One region of the Enterobacter sp. UPMP2060 genome, then DNA from elsewhere that is predicted to be linked to it. Evidence: predicted binding sites of a transcription regulator. Region 1 holds the regulator's gene; each other region holds the start of a gene.

Evidence for each region. The regulator PurR, encoded in region 1, represses purine synthesis genes. The targets are predictions, from matches to a motif close to CANGCAAACGTTTGCNTG.
Region 2: the regulator PurR is predicted to act here: its motif matches at 2,691-2,708, upstream of purM (phosphoribosylformylglycinamidine cyclo-ligase).
Region 3: the regulator PurR is predicted to act here: its motif matches at 2,579-2,596, upstream of gltS (sodium/glutamate symporter).
Region 4: the regulator PurR is predicted to act here: its motif matches at 2,322-2,339, upstream of cvpA (colicin V production protein).

The regions. Positions count from the first base shown of each region.
Region 1 covers NZ_JBSKJQ010000001.1:752,610-757,906, forward strand. The annotation lists gene punC (purine nucleoside transporter PunC) at 1-426, opposite strand, end outside; gene punR (DNA-binding transcriptional activator PunR) at 541-1,452, shown strand; gene purR (HTH-type transcriptional repressor PurR) at 1,470-2,495, opposite strand; gene cydH (cytochrome bd-I oxidase subunit CydH) at 2,793-2,882, shown strand; gene ACWKXN_RS03740 (MFS transporter) at 3,046-4,212, shown strand; gene sodB (superoxide dismutase [Fe]) at 4,251-4,832, opposite strand; gene ACWKXN_RS03750 (C40 family peptidase) at 4,955-5,297, opposite strand, start outside.
Region 2 covers NZ_JBSKJQ010000002.1:105,242-110,538, reverse strand. The annotation lists gene uraA (uracil permease) at 1-135, opposite strand, end outside; gene upp (uracil phosphoribosyltransferase) at 219-845, opposite strand; gene ACWKXN_RS05925 (6-phospho-beta-glucosidase) at 1,072-2,502, opposite strand; gene purM (phosphoribosylformylglycinamidine cyclo-ligase) at 2,769-3,806, shown strand; gene purN (phosphoribosylglycinamide formyltransferase) at 3,803-4,444, shown strand; gene ppk1 (polyphosphate kinase 1) at 4,651-5,297, shown strand, end outside.
Region 3 covers NZ_JBSKJQ010000010.1:27,079-32,375, forward strand. The annotation lists gene ACWKXN_RS17555 (AsmA family protein) at 1-1,016, opposite strand, end outside; gene xanP (xanthine/proton symporter XanP) at 1,136-2,527, opposite strand; gene gltS (sodium/glutamate symporter) at 2,753-3,955, shown strand; gene recG (ATP-dependent DNA helicase RecG) at 3,958-5,297, opposite strand, start outside.
Region 4 covers NZ_JBSKJQ010000002.1:259,948-265,244, forward strand. The annotation lists gene accD (acetyl-CoA carboxylase, carboxyltransferase subunit beta) at 1-151, shown strand, start outside; gene folC (bifunctional tetrahydrofolate synthase/dihydrofolate synthase) at 222-1,490, shown strand; gene dedD (cell division protein DedD) at 1,480-2,166, shown strand; gene cvpA (colicin V production protein) at 2,395-2,883, shown strand; gene purF (amidophosphoribosyltransferase) at 2,917-4,434, shown strand; gene ACWKXN_RS06720 (UbiX family flavin prenyltransferase) at 4,524-5,093, shown strand.

The DNA of each region.
Region 1 (5,297 bases):
TGAGAGGCCCACCAGCGGCATAATGGTGGCGAAGATACGGTTTGTGCGGTTAGCAGGGTAATAGTCGGTGACCAGCGCCTGCCAGGTCACGGCCGCGGCACAGACGCCCACGGCCTGAATAAAACGCAGCACCAGCAGCCAGGTGGCATCGCGAACCCATAACATTCCCAGGCAGCCCACGGCAAAAATGGCCAGGCCCAGCAACAGCACCGGTTTACGACCAAAGCGATCCGAGAGCGGTCCCCAGAGCAGCTGTGCGAAGGCAAAGCCGGCGAGGAATAAACTCAGGCTGGCGCTGATGGCGGCAGCCGGCGTTTGTAAATCTTCCTGCATGGCGGCAAACGCCGGCAGGTACATATCGGTGGCCAAAAAGCCCAGCACGCTTAAGCCGCCGAGCCAGACTAAAAAACCGTTCCTGGGTTGCATTATTTTATTCTCCTGAGGAGGCAGGTATACATTGGCGCTGAGTGTAGGGAGTGCAAAGCTGCTTGTGAAACGCTAATATTTGGCTGGTGCATTCAAAAATTTTGCAGGCAGAAAATGTGGTCAGATTATTCTCTTGAAGTGGTCGATGCTGTTGCGCGTAACGGCAGCTTTAGCGGTGCGGCGCAGGAGCTGCACCGCGTCCCTTCGGCAATCAGCTACACGGTGCGCCAGCTGGAGGAGTGGCTGGCGGTTCCGCTGTTTGAACGGCGGCATCGTGATGTGGAATTAACGCCCGCAGGCGCGTGGTTTTTGAAGGAAGGGCGTTCTGTTATCAAAAAAATGCAGATCACCCGCGAACAGTGTCAGCAGATCGCTAACGGCTGGCGGGGACACCTTTCCATCGCGGTGGATAATATCGTTAAGCCGGAACGCACCCGGCAGATGATCGTCGATTTCTACCGTCATTTTTCTGACGTCGAGCTGCGGGTCTCGCAGGAGGTGTTTAACGGCGTCTGGGATGCGCTGGCGGACGGCAGGGCAGAGATGGCGATTGGGGCCACGCAGGCGATCCCGGTCGGGGGACGTTACGCTTTTCGCGATATGGGGATGCTGAGCTGGAAATGCGTGGTGGCAAGCGATCATCCGCTGGCGGCGATGGAAGGGCCGCTCAGCGATGACACGCTGCGCAACTGGCCGTCGCTGGTGCTGGAGGATACGTCCCGTTCATTGCCCAAGCGTATCACCTGGCTTCTGGACAACCAGCGGCGGGTGGTGGCCCCTGACTGGGAATCGTCGGCGACGTGCCTCAGCGCCGGGCTGTGCGTCGCGATGGTGCCCGTTCATTTCGCGCGTCCGCGCATCGATACCGGAGAGTGGGTTGAGCTGACGCTGGAGAATCCGTTCCCGGATGCGGCCTGCTGCCTCACCTGGCAGCAAAATGACGTCTCGCCTGCGATGGCCTGGCTGCTGGATTATCTGGGAGACAGCGAAACGCTGAACCGGGAATGGTTACGGGAGCCAGCATAGCTGGCCCCGTAAAGCGATTAACGACGGTAGTCGCGGAACGGACCATCCGCAACGGAACGGCGTTCGATAAGACGCGGGTGAACTTCAATAGACTGCGACTCTTCGCGCTTGTTGACGATCCTGTCCATCAGCATATTGAAGGCCGTTTCGCCCAGCGAATCTTTCGGCTGGTGAATGGTGGTCAGCGCCGGGGTGAAGAAACGCGCGTTACGCACGTTGTCATAGCCGATCACGGAAATATCCTGCGGTACGCGCAGGCCCAGCTCGTCGGCAGCGCAGAGCGCGCCCATGGCCATGATGTCGCCCCCGCAGAACACGGCGGTCGGACGGTGCGGCTGGGAGACGATCTGCTGCATCGCGCGGTAGCCCGATTCCGGCTCAAAGTCGCCCTGCACAATCCAGTTTTCCGGCACGTTGATCAACGCTTCTTCCATCGCTTTCATAAAACCGGCCAGACGGCCCGCGCCGGTGTTGCGCTCCAGCGGACCGGGGATCACGCCAATCTCGCGGTGACCGCGTTCGATCAGATAACGACCGGCCATATAGCCGCCTTCAAAGGCGTTATCGATAACGGAATCGGTAAAGTCTGCGCGCGCTTCGCCCCAATCCATCACCACCATCGGAATATGGCGATACTCTTCCAGCATCGACAACACGGATTCCGGGTACTCGGAACACATCACCAGCAGGCCATCAACGCGCTTTTGCGCCATCATCGACAGGTAGGCGCGCTGTTTTTCAATGCTGTTCCACGCGTTGCCCAGAATCAGGGTATAGCCTTTCTGGAAGCAGTTCTTTTCGACCGCTTCAATGATCTCGGCAAAATAGGCCGCTTCACTGCTGGTCGCCAGCAATCCAATGGACTTGGTGTGATTAACCTTGAGGCTACGCGCAACCGCACTTGGCGAATAGTGCAGCTCTTTGATCGCTGCCCAGACGGCGTTGCGCGTCTCTTCCGCCACAAAGCGGGTTTTGTTAATTACATGTGATACGGTTGTAGTGGAAACGTTTGCGCGTTTTGCTACGTCTTTAATTGTTGCCATTAAATGTCACTCCAGACCATATCCTAAGCTCCTGAAAAACTTGAAGGTAAACGTTTGCCTTCTCTCACCCTTATCTCGCAATCTTGAATTGCGGCACGCCGGGAAAACGACACGGGACGTCAGGAGGGGGTCAATGGCCGGTACGCTAATAAATTTAGCGTGGAATTTTGTCCTATCTTGATGAAAAGGGGAAGAGGTAAAGTGGTTATCAGTATAAATCCAGGAAGATTTTTGACGTAATCTGTGCAAAAATGAGCAAGCTCACTTTTCGTGTGGGGATTAAAAGGAGAAAAATTGATGAGTTCCGATCTTAAGTTTTCGCTGTTCACCACCATTGTTGTGCTGGCTCTGATTGTTGCGGCCGGTCTGACGGCTGCGCTGCACTGATTTACGCGGAGGGAGAGCCTTCTCCCTCCCGACTCCCCGGATTGTTACTTCTCTGGCAAAAATCTTTTGCCATTTTGTTAACTTCTCATTTTTTGTGATTGATGTTATGCTTTCTGCTTCTTTGTTCTGTGTCACCACATGACACGGCATCCGGAGTTGACGCATGAAAATCAATTTTCCCCTGCTGGCCCTGGCGATTGGCGCTTTTGGGATTGGCACCACTGAATTCTCCCCAATGGGGTTACTTCCTGTTATTGCCCGGGGCGTAGATGTCTCTATCCCTGCGGCAGGGATGTTAATCAGCGCCTACGCTATCGGCGTGATGGTAGGGGCGCCGCTGATGACCCTTCTTCTTTCGCACCGCGCGCGCCGCAATGCGCTGATTTTCCTGATGGCGATTTTCACCCTGGGCAACGTGCTTTCGGCCATTTCGCCGGACTACACCACATTGATGCTGTCGCGCATTCTGACCAGCCTTAACCACGGCGCGTTCTTTGGGCTGGGGTCGGTCGTGGCTGCCAGCGTGGTGCCAAAACACAAGCAGGCGAGCGCCGTGGCAACCATGTTTATGGGGCTGACGATTGCCAATATCGGCGGGGTGCCTGCGGCAACCTGGCTGGGAGAAGCGATCGGCTGGCGTATGTCTTTCCTGGCGACGGCCGGGCTGGGCGTGGTTGCAATGGTGGCGCTGTTCTTCTCCCTGCCGAAAGGCAATGCCGGAGAACGTCCGGAAGTGCGTAAAGAGCTGGCGGTGCTGATGCGCCCGCAGGTGCTCTCCGCGCTGCTCACCACCGTGCTGGGGGCAGGGGCGATGTTTACCCTCTACACCTATATTTCACCGGTACTGCACGATATCACCCACGCAACGCCTCTCTTCGTTACCGCGATGCTGGTGCTGATTGGCGTGGGCTTCTCGATTGGCAACTATCTCGGCGGGAAATTTGCCGACCGTTCCGTGAGCGGGACGCTGAAGGGCTTCTTAACCCTGCTGATTGTCATCATGGTTGCCATTCCATGGCTGGCGCGTAATGAGTTTGGGGCCGCGGTTGCGATGGTCGTCTGGGGAGCCGCCACTTTCGCCGTGGTGCCGCCGCTGCAGATGCGCGTGATGCGTGTGGCGCACGAGGCGCCGGGACTTTCATCTTCCGTGAATATCGGTGCGTTTAACCTGGGTAATGCCCTGGGCGCCGCTGCCGGTGGGGCCGTGATTTCAGGTGGTCTGGGGTACAGCTTTGTGCCGGTGATGGGGGCGATTATTGCCGCGCTCGGCCTGCTGCTGGTGATGATGTCGGGTCGTAAACAGCCTGAAGCAGCCTGCGCTGCGGAGTAAACCAAAAACGCAGAAGGGCGAACCCTTCTGCGTGTCTCTTACGCGGCGAAGTTCTTCGCGACAAAGTCCCAGTTAACCAGTGCCCAGAAGTGCTCCAGGTAATTCGGACGCGCGTTGCGGTAGTCAATGTAGTAAGCGTGTTCCCACACGTCCACGGTCATCAGCGGCTTCGCGCTGGTGGTCAGCGGGGTACCCGCATTAGAGGTGGACACGATAGCCAGTTTGCCATCCGCCTCTTTAACCAGCCACGTCCAGCCAGAGCCGAAGTTCTTGATGGCTGCATCGGTAAATTTCGCTTTGAAATCCGCGAAGCTGCCAAATGCGGCATTGATAGCGGTAGCCAGTTCACCGACAGGTTCACCGCCGGCATTCGGTGCCAGGCAGTGCCAGTAGAAGGTGTGGTTCCACACCTGAGCGGCGTTGTTAAATACGCCACCCTCTGAGCTGCGGACGATCTCTTCCAGCGTTTTGCCTTCAAAATCGGTGCCTTTGATCAGATTGTTCAGGTTGGTGACGTACGTCTGGTGATGCTTGCCGTAGTGATATTCCAGGGTTTCCGCAGAAATGTGCGGTGCCAGGGCGTCTTTTGCATACGGTAGTGCAGGTAATTCGAACGACATTGCTTCTCTCCTTATTGTATTTTGTGTTGCCAATAACCACACAGACAACATGGACAGGATAGCAAATTGAAAGGGTATGCAAAAGAGGAACTTACCCTGCCACGGATGCGGCAGGGCAGGAGTTAGCGAATGGTTTTTGGCGTCATCACGCGACGCGCGCCGACGTAGTGACGTACCCAGTAGTCTTCACTGAGAGAAGTGATCTGAATATCCTGGCCGCTACGGGGAGACTGGATGAATTTCCCGTTGCCGACATACACGCCGACGTGGTCAGCCGTGCCGCGACCCTGGGTGCGGAAGAACACCAGATCGCCGTTTTCCAGCTCACCGCGGTCAACCGGTGAGGCATCGCGCAGGTGGTACATCTCATTGGCGGTACGAGGAATGCGGAATTTGACCAGATCTTTATAGGCGTAATAGACGAGGCCGCTGCAGTCAAAGCCGGTACGCGGCGAGCTGCCACCC
Region 2 (5,297 bases), on a different contig from region 1:
GGTGGCCGGGTTAATGTGGAACAGGATTGGCACCAGCACGGTTGCGCCAAACATGGCGAACAGGTGCTGCAAACTAAGCGGGATAGTCTGTAAAAGCGGCGGTCTTTCACTCACCCCGATAGCACGGCGCGTCATAGTGTTTTCCTCTGTGTAGTATTGTTGGTGTTTTATTCAAAAAAAAGCCGACTATCAAAGTCGGCTTATTTATCGTTATTCGATTATTTCGTACCAAAGATCTTATCGCCGGCATCGCCGAGCCCCGGGATGATGTACCCGTGCTCGTTCAGGCCCTGGTCGATAGAGGCGGTATACAGCTCAACGTCCGGGTGCGCTTTTTCCAGCGCCGCGATCCCTTCCGGAGCGGCAACCAGTACCAGCACCTTAATGCTGTTACAGCCCGCGTTTTTCAGCAGGTCGATGGTGGCGATCATTGAGCCACCGGTCGCGAGCATTGGGTCAACCACCAGCGCCATACGCTCGTCGATGTTAGAGACCAGCTTCTGGAAGTAAGGAACCGGCTCAAGGGTTTCTTCGTTACGGTAGATCCCGACCACGCTGATACGCGCGCTTGGCACGTGCTCCAGCACGCCTTCCATCATGCCGAGACCGGCACGCAGAATTGGCACCACGGTAATTTTCTTACCTTTGATCTGCTCAACCTGCACCGGGCCGTTCCAGCCTTCGATGGTGACTTTTTCTGTTTCCAGATCAGAGGTCGCTTCGTAGGTCAGCAGGCTGCCGACTTCAGATGCCAGTTCGCGAAAACGCTTCGTGCTGATGTCATGCTCACGCATCAGGCCCAACTTGTGTTTAACGAGTGGGTGTTTCACTTCCACAATCTTCATTCTCTTTCTCCTCTGAGGTGGCGTCCGCAAAAAAATCGCGGGATTATACCGCTTTTTTCGGATTAGGCCATACCCATGTTGCTTGACGTATATCAAGCAAAGTGATTTAGAGACAAAAAAACCGGAGGCGAGACTCCGGCTTGGGTGCGGGGTTCTGCCCGGTGGCACTGCGCTTACGCGGCCTACGTGTAGTGTAGGTCGGGTAAGCGTTAGCGCCACCCGACAATTACAGGTTCTCGCCGTTGCTCGCAATCACCTGCTTATACCAGTCGAACGATTTCTTCTTACTGCGGTTCAGCGTGCCGTTCCCTTCATTGTCTTTATCCACAAAGATAAAGCCGTAGCGTTTTTTCATTTCGCCCGTACCGGCAGACACCAGGTCGATGCAGCCCCACGGGGTGTAGCCCATCAGCTCCACGCCATCTTCCACCACCGCTTTTTTCATCTCGCGGATATGGGCGGCCAGATAATCAATACGGTACTGGTCGTTCACCGTGCCGTCGCTCTCCTGCACGTCGATCGCGCCAAAGCCGTTCTCAACGATAAACAGCGGCAGCTGGTAGTGATCCCAGAACCAGTTCAGGGAGTAGCGCAGCCCGACCGGGTCAATCTGCCAGCCCCAGTCGGATTTCTGCACGTAGGGGTTAGAGACCAGGCTCTTGCTTTCGTCGTAATCCAGCTGCGGGTTGTCCGCCGTCGCCTTGGTGGCGAAGGACATGTAGTAGCTGAAGCCGATGTAATCGACGCAGCCCTGCTTCAGCGCGGCTTTATCTTCTTCGGTTATATCCAGCGCGAAGCCGCGACGTTCGAAGTAGTTGAGCAGGTGCTGCGGGTACTTGCCGCGCACGTGCACGTCGGTGAACCAGTAGCGGCGGTGCATGGCGTTCATCGCCATCATCATATCGTCCGGCGCGCAGGTCAGCGGGTAGATAGGACACATGGCAATCATGCAGCCAATCTGCAGCGACGGGTTAATCTCGCGCCCCGCCTTCACCGCCAGGGCGCTGGCCACGAGCTCGTAGTGCGCCGCCTGGAACATCACCGGCTCACGGTCTTCACCCGGCGCGTACTTCAGCCCGGAGTTCGTAAACGGCGCAAAGTCTTCGTGGAAGTTAGCCTGGTTGTTGATCTCGTTGAAGGTCATCCAGTACTTCACCTTATGCTGGTAGCGCTGGAACACCACTTTTGCAAAACGAACGAAGAAGTCGATCAGCTTACGGTTGCGCCAGCCGCCGTATTCCGTAACCAGATGGAAAGGCATCTCGAAGTGAGACAGGGTGATAACCGGTTCGATGCCGTACTTCAGGCATTCGTCGAACAGATCGTCATAGAATTTCAGGCCAGCCTCGTTAGGCTCAAGCTCGTCGCCTTTCGGGAAGATCCGCGTCCAGGCAATAGAGGTGCGGAAGCATTTGAACCCCATCTCGGCAAAGAGTCTGATGTCTTCTTTATAGCGGTGGTAGAAATCGATGGCTTCATGGTTAGGATAATTTTTCCCCTCCAGCACGCCGTTGGTGATTTCACGCGGCACGCCGTGCGCCCCCGCGGTCATCACATCGGCGACGCTCACGCCCTTGCCGCCCTCTTTCCAGCCGCCTTCCAGCTGGTGCGCCGCAACGGCCCCGCCCCACAGAAAACCTGCTTTAAATCCCGACATTCGCTTTCCCTCATTCTGCGTTATTTTCTGCAAAAACAATTACAGAAACCGGTTTCATTTCGATGATGTGCAAAGGGCGTAGCTGTTGCAAGCAGTTCTCAGAAACCGGTTTCATTTTCGTGAACAGAGTCAAGTTTGGCTGCATTCACGAGGTACACAGAAAAAAAGATCCCCACGTCCAGAATAGGCTCGCAAACGTTTGCCTGGACTGTTAGAATTGCGCCGATTTTTCTTACTAGCTATGCAATCGCGTGGGGATTTAAGCCGTGACCAACAAAACTTCTCTCAGCTACAAAGATGCCGGTGTTGATATTGACGCAGGTAATGCGCTGGTTGACCGAATCAAAGGTGTGGTGAAAAAAACCCGCCGCCCGGAAGTGATGGGTGGTCTGGGTGGCTTCGGCGCACTGTGCGCGCTGCCGCAAAAATATCGTGAACCTGTTCTGGTCTCGGGTACTGACGGTGTAGGCACTAAACTGCGCCTGGCGATGGATTTAAAACGTCACGACACGATCGGTATCGATCTGGTCGCGATGTGCGTGAATGACCTGGTGGTACAGGGCGCAGAGCCGCTGTTCTTCCTCGATTACTACGCAACCGGCAAACTGGACGTGGATACCGCTGCCAGCGTGATTAACGGTATCGCCGAAGGCTGCCTGCAGTCCGGCTGTGCGCTGGTCGGTGGTGAAACCGCAGAAATGCCGGGCATGTATCACGGCGAAGATTATGACGTCGCGGGCTTCTGCGTCGGCGTAGTAGAAAAATCAGAAATTATCGACGGCAGCAAAGTGGCCGATGGCGATGTGCTGATCGCGCTGGCCTCCAGCGGCCCGCACTCCAACGGCTACTCCCTGGTGCGTAAAATCCTCGAAGTGAGCGGCTGTGACCCGCTGACCACCGAGCTGGACGGTAAACCGCTGGCTGACCATCTGCTGGCGCCGACCCGCATCTACGTGAAAAACGTGCTTGAGCTTATCGAGAACGTCGACGTTCACGCTATCGCTCACCTGACCGGCGGCGGCTTCTGGGAAAACATCCCGCGCGTCCTGCCGGACAACACCCAGGCGGTGATCGACGAATCCTCATGGCAGTGGCCAGCCGTGTTTAACTGGCTGCAGACCGCAGGCAACGTGAGCTCTCACGAAATGTACCGCACCTTTAACTGCGGCGTGGGCATGGTTATCGCCCTGCCGGCAAGCGAAGCGGATAAAGCGGTTAAACTGCTGACTGAAAAAGGTGAAAACGCGTGGAAAATCGGTACGATTAAAGCTTCCGATTCCGAACAGCGTGTGGTCATTGAATGAAAAACATCGTGGTGCTCATTTCCGGCAACGGAAGCAATTTGCAGGCCATCATAGACGCCTGCAAGCAGAAGAAAATCAATGGCACCATTCGGGCAGTTTTCAGCAACAAGGCCGACGCGTTCGGCCTTGAGCGCGCGCGGGAAGCGAACATTCCCGCGCACGCGCTGGAAGCCAGCCAGTTCGCCGGGCGTGAAGCCTTTGACCGCGAGCTGGTGCATGAGATTGATGCCTACGCGCCGGACGTGGTCGTGCTGGCGGGCTATATGCGTATTCTGAGCCCGGCCTTCGTCGAACACTTCGCCGGTCGTCTGCTGAATATCCACCCTTCCCTGCTGCCGAAATATCCCGGCCTGCACACCCATCGTCAGGTTCTGGAAAACGGCGATGAGGAGCACGGCACCTCCGTGCATTTCGTTACCGACGAGCTGGACGGCGGTCCGGTGATCCTGCAGGCCAAAGTTCCGGTCTTTGACGGCGACAGCGAAGAAGACGTGACCGAACGCGTGCAGACCCAGGAACACGCCATTTACCCGCTGGTGGTCAGCTGGTTTGTCGACGGGCGTCTCGAGATGCGCGACGGCGCAGCCTGGCTGGACGGCGTGAAGTTACCCCCGCAGGGTTATGCGGCGGAAGAGTAGTTTGTTACGTCGGGTGGCGCTGCTGCGCTTACCCGACCTGTTCATTGCATTACCCGATATTCCCTTCTCCAACCTTCTAAAATCCCCAACAAAAAAATAACTGTCATACTTTTCTGGCACTGTTGGACATATCGTGGAAATGCTCGCCATAATAAGGACGAGACGGATTTACCACGTCCTGTGATTGAACTGGAGTGTGAGCTGTAATGGGTCAGGAAAAGTTATATATCGAGAAAGAGCTAAGCTGGTTAGCATTTAACGAACGTGTACTCCAGGAAGCGGCAGACAAAAGTAACCCGCTTATCGAGCGCATGCGTTTTTTGGGCATTTATTCCAACAACCTGGATGAGTTCTACAAGGTTCGCTTTGCCGAGCTGAAAAGACGCATCATCATCAGCGAAGAACAGGGCTTAAACTCGCACTCGCGGCATCTGCTGGGCAAAATCCAGTCCCGCGTGCTGAAAGCCGATCAGGAATTTGACGGCCTGTATAACGAACTGCTGCTGGAGATGGCGCGCAATCAAATCTTCCTGATTAACGAACGCCAGCTTTCCGTTAACCAACAAAACTGGCTGCGCCACTACTTCAAACACTATCTGCGCCAGCACATTACCCCGATTCTGATCAACCGCGAAACCGATCTGGTTCAGTTCCTGAAGGATGATTACACCTACCTGGCGGTGGAAATTATTCGCGGTGATTCCATCCGTTACGCGCTGCTGGAGATCCCGTCCGACAAGGTGCCGCGCTTTGTGAACCTGCCGCCGGAAACCCCGCGCAGACGCAAGCCGATGATCCTGCTGGACAACATCCTGCGCTACTGCCTGGACGACATCTTCAAAGGCTTCTTCGA
Region 3 (5,297 bases), on a different contig from region 1:
GACGTGCGCACCATGCCGCCTTCCCAGCGAGAGGTGAACTGACGCAGCGCCATGCCCTGCGGGGAAAACTCCGCATTCAGGATCGGGTCGAAAAGATGCAGCGAGCCGTAGATAAACTCGCTGGCGTTCATGGACAGCCGGCCTTCCTGGCTCTGCCAGTCGCCTTTGCTGAGAGTCAGGTTGCGCAGGCTTAAATCGAGATCGGTCACCGCCCAGTCCGGGCCCTGAAGCCGGGCGTCGGTTACGTCCAGACGACCAATCTGCAGAGAAGGGATGGAGGCCAGCGGCGCGAAGAACGCCATCAGCGTTTTATCGCTCTGCAGGCGGATCTCATTCAGGCGCATCGTGTCGATAATCCAGCTCCCGTCGGCGTTGCGCAGGGCGGAGCCGGTAAGCGAGCCACGGGCCATGTCGGCACCAATCGTTTTCAGCACCACTTCCTTGCCGTTGAGCTGGCCCTCGATTAGCACGTTGGTCGCCGGTACGCCGTTCAGGGTCAGCGAGCCCGCGCTCATCTGGATCTGCGCGTTGTTCCCCAGCACGTTGCCCGCTTCCGGCTGCCACGGGCTGACGCCGCCCGTGACCTTCTGCGCGCTCAAGTCCCATTCAGTATTCGGGCTGTTAAAGGCCATGTTGTTCAGCTGCAGGCGATCCGCCTGGAAAGGCAGCGGTGCCGTCTGGGGCGAGAGATTCAGCGTGCCGTCGAACAGGGTGATGGTGTCCATATGCAACGGATCGGTTATCTGGCGGCTGCTCAGGCCGATATCGACTTTTTTGGCTACCAGCGTGGCGGGTTTACCGTCCCGACCGAAGGTGACGTTTTCCAGAATGATGTGGGAAGGCGACGAAAAGCGGTGATTCATCTTGTCGAAACTGAGTTCGTAGTCGGTATTCACCGTCACCCAGCTGCTGACCTGAGACGCGCCCCAGCGGGTCTGGAGCAAAATGTAGAACGCCAGCAGCACAATGAGCAGGGCTACCAGAAGATAGATGAGGAGCTTTCCAATAAATTTCATGGTCTTCCATCCCGCAAAACGCACATAAGGGAGTTATGCACGATTTATGCGCAATCCTCAAGGCGGGAATGGTGTAATTAGATGTCACGGCAGGCATTGGCTGCCTGCCGTGAAGAGGATCAGTTCTTTTCAGGCGGGAAAACGAGGTTCAGAACGATAGCGGTGATACCGCCCGCGGCAATGCCGGAAGAGAGCAGGTTTTTCACCCAGTCAGGCGCAAACTGCAGGATCAGCGGCTGCTGGGAAACACCCAGACCGACGGCCAGCGACAGGGCGATAATCATGATCGCGCGGCGGTTCAGCGGCTCGCGGGAGACGATACGCACGCCGGAGGCCGCGATGGTCCCGAACATTACCAGCGTTGCGCCGCCCAGCACCGGCTCAGGAATGTGCTGCACAAAGCCGCTTACCGCCGGGAACAGGCCGAGGACGATCAGCATCAGCGCCACCACAAAACCGACGTAGCGGCTGGCAACCCCGGTCAGCTGGATCACGCCGTTGTTCTGGCCGAAGCAGGAGTTCGGGAAGGTGTTGAATACCGCAGAGACAAACGAGTTCAGGCCGTTCGCCAGCACGCCGCCTTTCAGACGCTTCATGTACAGCGGGCCGGACACCGGCTGCTCGGAGACGTCGGAGGTAGCGGTGATATCGCCGATGGTTTCCAGAGAGGTGATCATAAAGACCAGCATCAGCGGCAGGAGCAGGCCCCAGTCAATGCCCAGACCGTAGTACAGCGGCGTGGGGACAGTGATCAGCGCGCTGTTGGTCGGCGCGGTGTTCTCCGGCAGCATGCCCAGCGCCCACGCCAGCAGGTAGCCCGCCGCCATGGCGATCACCAGCGAGGCGACGCGCAGGTAAGGATTACGCTGACGGTTAAGCAGAATAATGATCGCCAGCACGACACCCGCCAGCAGCAGGTTTTTCGGCGCGCCGAAGGTGTGGTCGCTCATTGCGGCATAACCGCCGCCAATGGAGGTCAGGCCCACCTGAATCAGCGACAGGCCGATAATCATTACGACGACGCCAGAAACCAGCGGGGTGATGACGCGGCGAGCCAGATGCAGAACGCGGGAGATGACCATCTCCGTACAGCTGGCCAGCATCAGGGTGCCGAACAGCGCCGCCATCATGGTTGGGACATCCGCACCGCCGGTTTTTAGCGCCGTACCGCCCATGATCAGCGGTGCCACGAAGTTAAAGCTGGTGCCCTGAATCGACAATAATCCCGACCCTACCGGCCCCCACGCTTTAATTTGAATAATCGAGGCCACGCCGGAGGCGAAGAGAGACATGCTGATAATGTGCTGCGTGTCCTGCGCCGGTAAACCGAGCGCCTGGCAAATCAGCAGCGCCGGGGTGATCACCGCAACAAACATCGCCAGAAGATGCTGGCAGGCGGCGAAAAGCGTTTGCGGCAGCGGCGGGCGATCCTCAAGGCGGTAAATCAGTTCGCTATTTTGCTTCTGCGCAATCGGTTGCGCATCAGGCGACTCTATGGTGTTAACGGACATCGGCGGCAATCCCACGGTGGAAAAGCGGGCATTTTATCTGACCACCTGGTAAAAGCAAACGATTGCCAGCAAAAAAAGGGAAGAAAATCTGCCGCTGTGAGCAGGTTTTCTACAACGCGTGGGGAAAAAAAATTACACTTTTTGCGCCGGGGGCTCATGAAGAGCGCAAACCGGCCCAGGATAACGCCGCGTGTGTATGGAACACGCGCATAACAGGAGCCTTTTATGATTCATCTCGATACGTTGTCGACCCTTGTTGCCGCAACGCTGGTTCTTCTGCTTGGTCGCAAGCTGGTACATAGCGTTTCCCTTCTGAAGAAATACACCATTCCTGAACCTGTCGCCGGTGGCCTGCTGGTGGCGCTGGCCCTGCTGATACTGAAAAAAAGCATGGGCTGGGAAATCGATTTTGATATGTCCCTGAAAGATCCGCTGATGCTGGCCTTCTTTGCCACTATCGGCCTGAATGCCAACCTGGCAAGCCTGCGCTCGGGCGGTAAGGTGCTCGGCGTATTCCTGATTGTGGTGGTGGGGCTGCTGCTGATGCAAAACGCCATTGGCATCGGCATGGCAACGCTGCTGGGGCTGGATCCGCTGATGGGTCTGCTGGCGGGGTCGATTACTCTTTCGGGCGGTCACGGAACCGGGGCCGCGTGGAGCAAGCTGTTCATCGAGCGCTATGGGTTTGAAAACGCGACGGAAGTGGCGATGGCCTGTGCGACCTTTGGCCTGGTGCTGGGTGGCCTGATTGGCGGTCCGGTGGCGCGGTATCTGGTTAAGCACTCCACCACGCCGAACGGCAGGCCGGACGATGAGCTGGTGCCGACCGCCTTCGAAAAGCCGGACGTTGGCCGCAGCATCACCTCGCTGGTGCTGATTGAAACTATCGCGACGATCGCCATCTGCCTGACCGTGGGCAAAGTGGTTGCGCAATGGCTGGCGGGTTCCGCGTTTGAACTGCCGACGTTTGTCTGCGTGCTGTTTATCGGGGTGATCCTGAGCAACGGTCTGGCGCTGATGGGCTTCTACCGCGTGTTTGAACGGGCGGTATCGGTGCTCGGCAACGTCTGCCTGTCGCTGTTCCTGGCGATGGCGCTGATGAGCCTCAAGCTGTGGGAGCTGGCCTCGCTGGCGCTGCCGATGGTGGCGATTCTGGCGGTACAGGCGCTGTTTATGGCGCTGTACGCCATGTTCGTGACCTGGCGCATGATGGGCAAAAACTACGATGCGGCGGTGCTGGCAGCGGGTCACTGCGGGTTTGGTCTGGGGGCTACCCCAACGGCTATAGCCAACATGCAGGCGATCACCGAACGGTTCGGACCATCGCACATGGCGTTTCTGGTGGTCCCGATGGTTGGGGCGTTCTTTATTGATATCGTCAACGCGCTGGTGATCAAGCTGTACCTGATGCTGCCGATGTTTGCCTGAGATCAGGCGTTGGAATACCGCTCGGTTTCCGGCATCCAGCGCTCAATTAACGCTGCCGCCTGTTCGGGGTAGCGTTCATGAATATGGCGGGCGAGCCGCTGAACCTCGGGGATCATGGCCTGATCGCGCAGCAAATCCGCTACTTTGAATTCCGCATTACCCGTCTGACGCGTGCCCAGCAGTTCGCCCGGGCCGCGGATCTCCAGGTCTTTTTGCGCAATAACAAAACCGTCGTTGCTGTCGCGCAGCACCTGCAGACGCATCTGGGCGGTTTTGGAAAGAGGCGCTTTGTAGAGCAGTACGCAGTGGGACGCCACCGCGCCGCGCCCGACGCGCCCGCGCAGCTGGTGGAGCTGGGCAAGGCCGAGACGCTCCGGGTTTTCGATGATCATCAGGCTGGAATTGGGGACGTCCACGCCGACTTCGATCACCGTGGTGGCGATCAGCAGATGTAAATCACCCTGTTTGAACGACTGCATCACCGCCTGTTTTTCGGCGGGCTTCATGCGTCCGTGAACCAGACCCACGTTCAGCTCGGGCAGCGCCAGCTTAAGCTCTTCCCACGTTGCTTCGGCAGCCTGCGCTTCCAGCAGTTCAGACTCTTCAATCAGCGTACAGACCCAGTAGGCCTGACGCCCTTCCTGGGTGCAGGCGTTGCGCACGCGGTCGATGATATCGCTGCGGCGCGTGTCGGGAATGGCGACCGTTGTGACCGGCGTACGGCCCGGCGGCAGTTCGTCGATGGTGGAGGTATCCAGATCGGCGTAGGCGGTCATCGCCAGGGTACGCGGGATCGGCGTAGCGGTCATGATCAGCTGATGCGGGTGGAAGCCCTGCTGCAGCCCTTTCTCCCAGAGCGCCAGACGCTGATGCACGCCGAAGCGGTGCTGCTCGTCGATAATCACCAGCGCAAGACCGTTAAACTGCACCTGCTCCTGGAAGATGGCGTGCGTGCCGACAATCATCTGCACCTGCCCGCTGGCAATAGCCTCCTGTTGCGCAAGGCGCGCTTTGCCTTTTTGCTTCCCGGCAAGCCAGCCCACTTCAATTCCGAGTGGCGCAAACCAGGCGCGGAAATTGTTGGCGTGCTGTTCAGCCAGCAACTCGGTCGGCGCCATTAGCGCCACCTGTTTACCGTTAGCAATCGCGCGCAGGGCCGCCAGGGCGGCAACCAGCGTTTTACCGGAGCCCACGTCGCCCTGCACCAGACGCATCATCGGCACGTCGAGCGCCATATCGCGTTCAATCTCGGCGGTGACGCGCGCCTGCGCGCCGGTGGGTTTAAACGGCAGCGAGGCCAGCAGCTTATCTTTGAGCGCATCGTTCTGGCTTAACGGCTGAG
Region 4 (5,297 bases), on a different contig from region 1:
TGAGAAAGGCGCTATCGATATGATCGTCCGCCGTCCGGAAATGCGCCTGAAGCTGGCGAGCATTCTGGCGAAGCTGATGAATCTGCCAGCGCCGAACCCGGATGAGCCGCGCGAAGGTGTGGTGGTACCGGATCAGGAACCCGAGGCCTGATAACTGAAAAGGGCAGGGCCGGTTGGCGCTGCCCTTTTGCTTTCTAATCTGTTAATGACAACCGGGCATTATGGAAAATAAAAGCATTCCCCAAGCCACGTCGCCCCTGGCCGCGTGGCTTTCTTATCTGGAAAACCTGCACAGTAAAACCATCGATATGGGGCTTGAGCGCGTAAGCCAGGTCGCCGCGCGTCTTGATGTGCTCAAACCGGCACCTTTCGTGTTCACCGTCGCGGGCACCAACGGTAAAGGCACTACCTGCCGCACGCTGGAATCTGTCCTGATGGCCGCAGGTTACAAAGTTGGCGTGTACAGCTCTCCACACCTGGTCCGCTACACCGAGCGCGTTCGCGTGCAGAACAGCGAGCTGCCGGAATCGGCGCATACGGCGTCGTTCGCGGAAATTGAAGCCGCGCGCGGTGAGATCTCATTAACCTATTTTGAATACGGCACCCTGTCGGCTCTGTGGCTGTTCAAACAGGCGCAGCTGGATGTGGTGATTCTTGAGGTTGGCCTCGGCGGACGTCTTGATGCGACCAATATGGTGGATGCGGACGTGGCGGTGGTCACCAGCATCGCGCTGGACCATATCGACTGGCTAGGACCGGATCGTGAAAGCATTGGCCGCGAGAAGGCCGGTATTTTCCGGGCGAGTAAACCCGCCGTGGTCGGCGAGCCGGACATGCCGCACACCATTGCTGACGTGGCAAACGAGAAGGGCGCGCGTCTGCTGCGCCGCGGCGTTGACTGGCAGTATGAGGTTCAGGATAACGGCTGGCGCTTCAGCGATGCCCAGGGCGCGCTGGACAATCTGCCGCTGCCGCAGGTGCCGCAGCCGAACGCGGCCACCGCGCTGGCGGCACTGCGCGCCAGCGGATTAGCGGTCAGCGAGCAGGCAATTCGCGACGGCATTCAGAGCGCAATTCTGCCCGGGCGTTTCCAGATTGTCAGCGAGTCACCGCGCCTGATTCTGGACGTGGCGCATAACCCGCATGCGGCGGCGTATCTCGCGGGACGTCTCAAATCGTTACCAAAAACCGGGCGCGTGCTGGCGGTTATCGGTATGCTTCATGATAAAGATATCGGCGGGACGCTGGCCTGCATGGAGACTGTGGTCGATAGCTGGTATTGTGCTCCTCTGGAGGGGCCGCGCGGCGCGACGGCTGAGCAATTGATGGAACATCTCGGCAAAGGCGCAATCTATAGTAGCGTGGCTCAGGCCTGGCATGCCGCGATGGCGGATGCTAAACCAGAAGATACCGTGCTGGTGTGTGGTTCATTCCACACGGTGGCACATGTCATGGAAGTGATGGACGCGGGGAGAACCGGTGGCGAGTAAGTTTCAGAACCGTTTAACAGGAACCATTGTGCTGGTCGCGCTCGGGGTGATTATTCTCCCGGGTCTGCTCGACGGGCAGAAAAAGCATTATCAGGACGAGTTTGCCGCTATTCCGCTGGTGCCGAAACCGGGTGACCGCGATGAGCCGGATATGCTGCCAGCGGCGACGCAGGCGCTGCCTGCTCAGCCGCCGGAAGGCGCGGCGGAAGAGGTGCGTGCAGGCGATGCCGCCGCACCGTCGCTCGATCCGTCTCGTCTGGCGGCAGCGAGCAGCAGCGATATCGATCCGGTGCCGGTAGAGCAGCCTAAACCCGTTGAAAAACCGAAGCCGGTTGAGAAACCGCAGCCGAAACCGCAGCGGGATAAAGCCGCAGAGCAGCTGGCTGCCGCATCAGAAACCCCACCGCCGGCAAAACAAGACGCGGCACCGACCGGAAAAGCGTACGTTGTGCAGCTCGGCGCGCTGAAAAACGCCGACAAAGTTAACGAGGTCGTGAGCAAACTGCGCAGTGCGGGATATCGTGTTTACACTTCACCTTCCACGCCGGTGCAGGGTAAAATTACCCGTATCCTCGTGGGGCCAGAAGCGTCCAAAGATAAGCTTAAAGGTTCGCTCGGTGAGCTGAAGCAGATCTCCGGCCTGAGCGGCGTGGTGATGGGCTACAGCGCGAACTGATAAGATCTTACCCAACCTCGGAGTGGTTTGCTCCCTCTCCCTTGAGGGAGAGGGCCGGGGTGAGGGGGAGCAGACGTCCACAGAGACGTCAAATGGACCGTGGCGTTGAACATTTTTTCAGCGCCTTTTTTATTTACGCGCGGGAAGGAAATCCCTACGCAAACGTTTTCTTTTTCTGTTAGAATTCGCCCCGAACTGGATGACAGGGCGTTAAATCGTGGGACACATATGGTCTGGATTGATTACGCCATCATTGCGGTGATTGGTTTTTCCTGTCTGGTTAGCCTGATCCGTGGCTTTGTTCGTGAAGCGTTATCGCTGGTAACCTGGGGTTGTGCTTTCTTTGTTGCCAGTCATTACTACACTTACCTGTCTGTCTGGTTCACGGGCTTTGAAGATGAACTGGTCCGAAACGGAATTGCCATCGCGGTGCTGTTTATCGCAACGCTGATTGTCGGCGCTATCGTGAATTACGTGATAGGTCAGCTGGTCGAGAAAACCGGTCTGTCAGGAACGGACAGGGTGCTCGGGATCTGTTTCGGGGCGTTACGAGGCGTGCTGATTGTAGCCGCGATCCTGTTCTTCCTGGATACCTTCACCGGGTTCTCCAAAAGCGAAGACTGGCAGAAATCGCAGCTCATTCCAGAGTTCAGCTTCATCATCAGATGGTTCTTTGACTATCTGCAAAGCTCGTCGAGTTTTTTGCCCAGGGCATAAACCCTGAGATGTGGCTTAACGAGGAAAAGACGAATGTGCGGTATTGTCGGTATCGCCGGTTTCATGCCGGTAAACCAGTCGATTTATGACGCGTTAACGGTGCTTCAGCACCGTGGGCAGGATGCTGCGGGTATCATCACCATTGATGCAAACAACTGCTTCCGTTTACGCAAGGCGAATGGCCTGGTAAACGATGTGTTTGAAGCCCGCCATATGCAGCGTCTGCAAGGTAATATGGGGATCGGTCACGTTCGTTATCCTACTGCTGGCAGTTCCAGCGCCTCCGAGGCACAGCCTTTCTACGTCAACTCACCGTATGGCATCACCCTTGCTCATAACGGCAACCTGACCAACGCGCATGAGCTGCGTAAAAAGCTGTTCGAAGAGAAACGTCGCCACATTAACACCACCTCTGATTCTGAAATCCTGCTCAATGTGTTCGCCAGCGAGCTGGATAACTTCCGTCACTACCCGCTGGAAGCAGACAACATCTTTGCTGCGATTGCCGCGACCAACCGCCAGATCCGCGGCGCGTACGCCTGCGTAGCGATGATTATCGGTCACGGCATGGTCGCCTTCCGCGATCCAAACGGCATTCGTCCCCTGGTACTCGGCAAGCGCGACCTTGGCGATGGCCGTACCGAATATATGGTTGCCTCTGAGAGCGTGGCGCTGGATACCCTGGGCTTTGAATTCCTGCGTGACGTTGCGCCGGGCGAAGCGGTCTATATCACCGAGAAGGGCCAGCTGTTTACCCGCCAGTGTGCCGATAACCCGGTCAGCAACCCGTGCCTGTTTGAATACGTTTACTTCGCCCGCCCGGATTCCTTCATCGACAAGATTTCCGTCTACAGCGCGCGCGTCAACATGGGCACCAAGCTGGGCGAGAAGATTGCCCGCGAGTGGGACGATCTCGACATCGACGTGGTTATTCCTATTCCGGAAACCTCCTGCGATATCGCGCTGGAGATCGCCCGCATTCTGGACAAGCCATACCGTCAGGGCTTCGTGAAGAACCGCTACGTTGGCCGCACCTTTATCATGCCGGGCCAGCACCTGCGCCGTAAGTCCGTGCGCCGCAAGCTGAACGCCAACCGCGCGGAATTCCGCGACAAGAACGTTCTGCTGGTGGATGACTCCATCGTTCGCGGCACCACCTCTGAGCAGATTATCGAGATGGCGCGCGAAGCGGGTGCGAAGAAAGTGTACCTGGCCTCTGCCGCGCCAGAGATTCGCTTCCCGAACGTGTACGGCATCGATATGCCAACCGCCAACGAGCTGATCGCTCACGGCCGTGAAGTGGATGAAATTCGCCAGATCATCGGTGCCGACGGCCTGATTTTCCAGGATCTGAACGATCTCATCGACGCGGTGCGTGCCGAGAACCCGGAAATTCAGCAGTTTGAATGCTCCGTGTTCAACGGTATTTACGTGACCAAAGACGTTGACCAGCAGTACCTCGACTATCTTGATTCTCTGCGCAACGACGATTCGAAAGCCGTCCAGATGCAGAACGATCTTGAAAGCTTAGAGATGCACAACGAAGGTTGATGGTCCGGCAGGTGAGGGCTTATGCCCTCACTTGCAACTCCCCGCAAAATCCTGCACAGTCTGCCCTGAAATCAGTAAGGGCGAAAATCATGAAACGACTCATTGTTGGGCTCAGCGGCGCCAGCGGCGCGATTTACGGCGTACGTCTGTTACAGGTTCTGCGTAACGTGGCGGAAGTCGAGACCCATCTGGTGATGAGCCAGGCGGCGCGGCAAACCCTCTCTCTGGAAACCGATCTCTCCCTGCGCGATGTTCAGGCACTGGCGGACGTGGTTCACGATGCCCGTGATATCGCCGCCAGCATCTCCTCAGGCTCGTTTAAAACGGCCGGCATGGTTATCCTGCCCTGTTCAATTAAAACGCTCTCCGGCATTGTGAACAGCTATACCGACACCCTGGTGACGCGCGCGGCGGATGTGGTGCTGAAGGAGCGTCGTCCTCTTGTGCTCTGCGTGCGGGAAACGCCGTTGCATCTCGGTCATCTGCGTTTAATGACCCAGGCCGCCGAACTTGGCGCCATCATCATGCCACCGGTTCCGGCGTTTTATCATCGCCCGACCTCGCTGGATGACGTGATTAATCAGACCGTTAACCGCGTGCTGGATCAGTTTGACATCGACCTGCCCGAAGATCTCTTCACCCGCTGGCAAGGGGCCTGATTCTGTGCACAAACAGAGTGCATGAAAAGAGACGTTGCCCTGTTTCAGGGCAATTATGCAACGGCGATCATATCCTCGACATTTAATTCGTTTTTTCCCTTTTTCTCTTTCCGGTTCGTTCGGCAGACCTGCTATCTTTCACCATTAAGGCAATATCGCAACGTTTTATTAACATATTTAACGTCGAAGTTTTGACCAGACGGC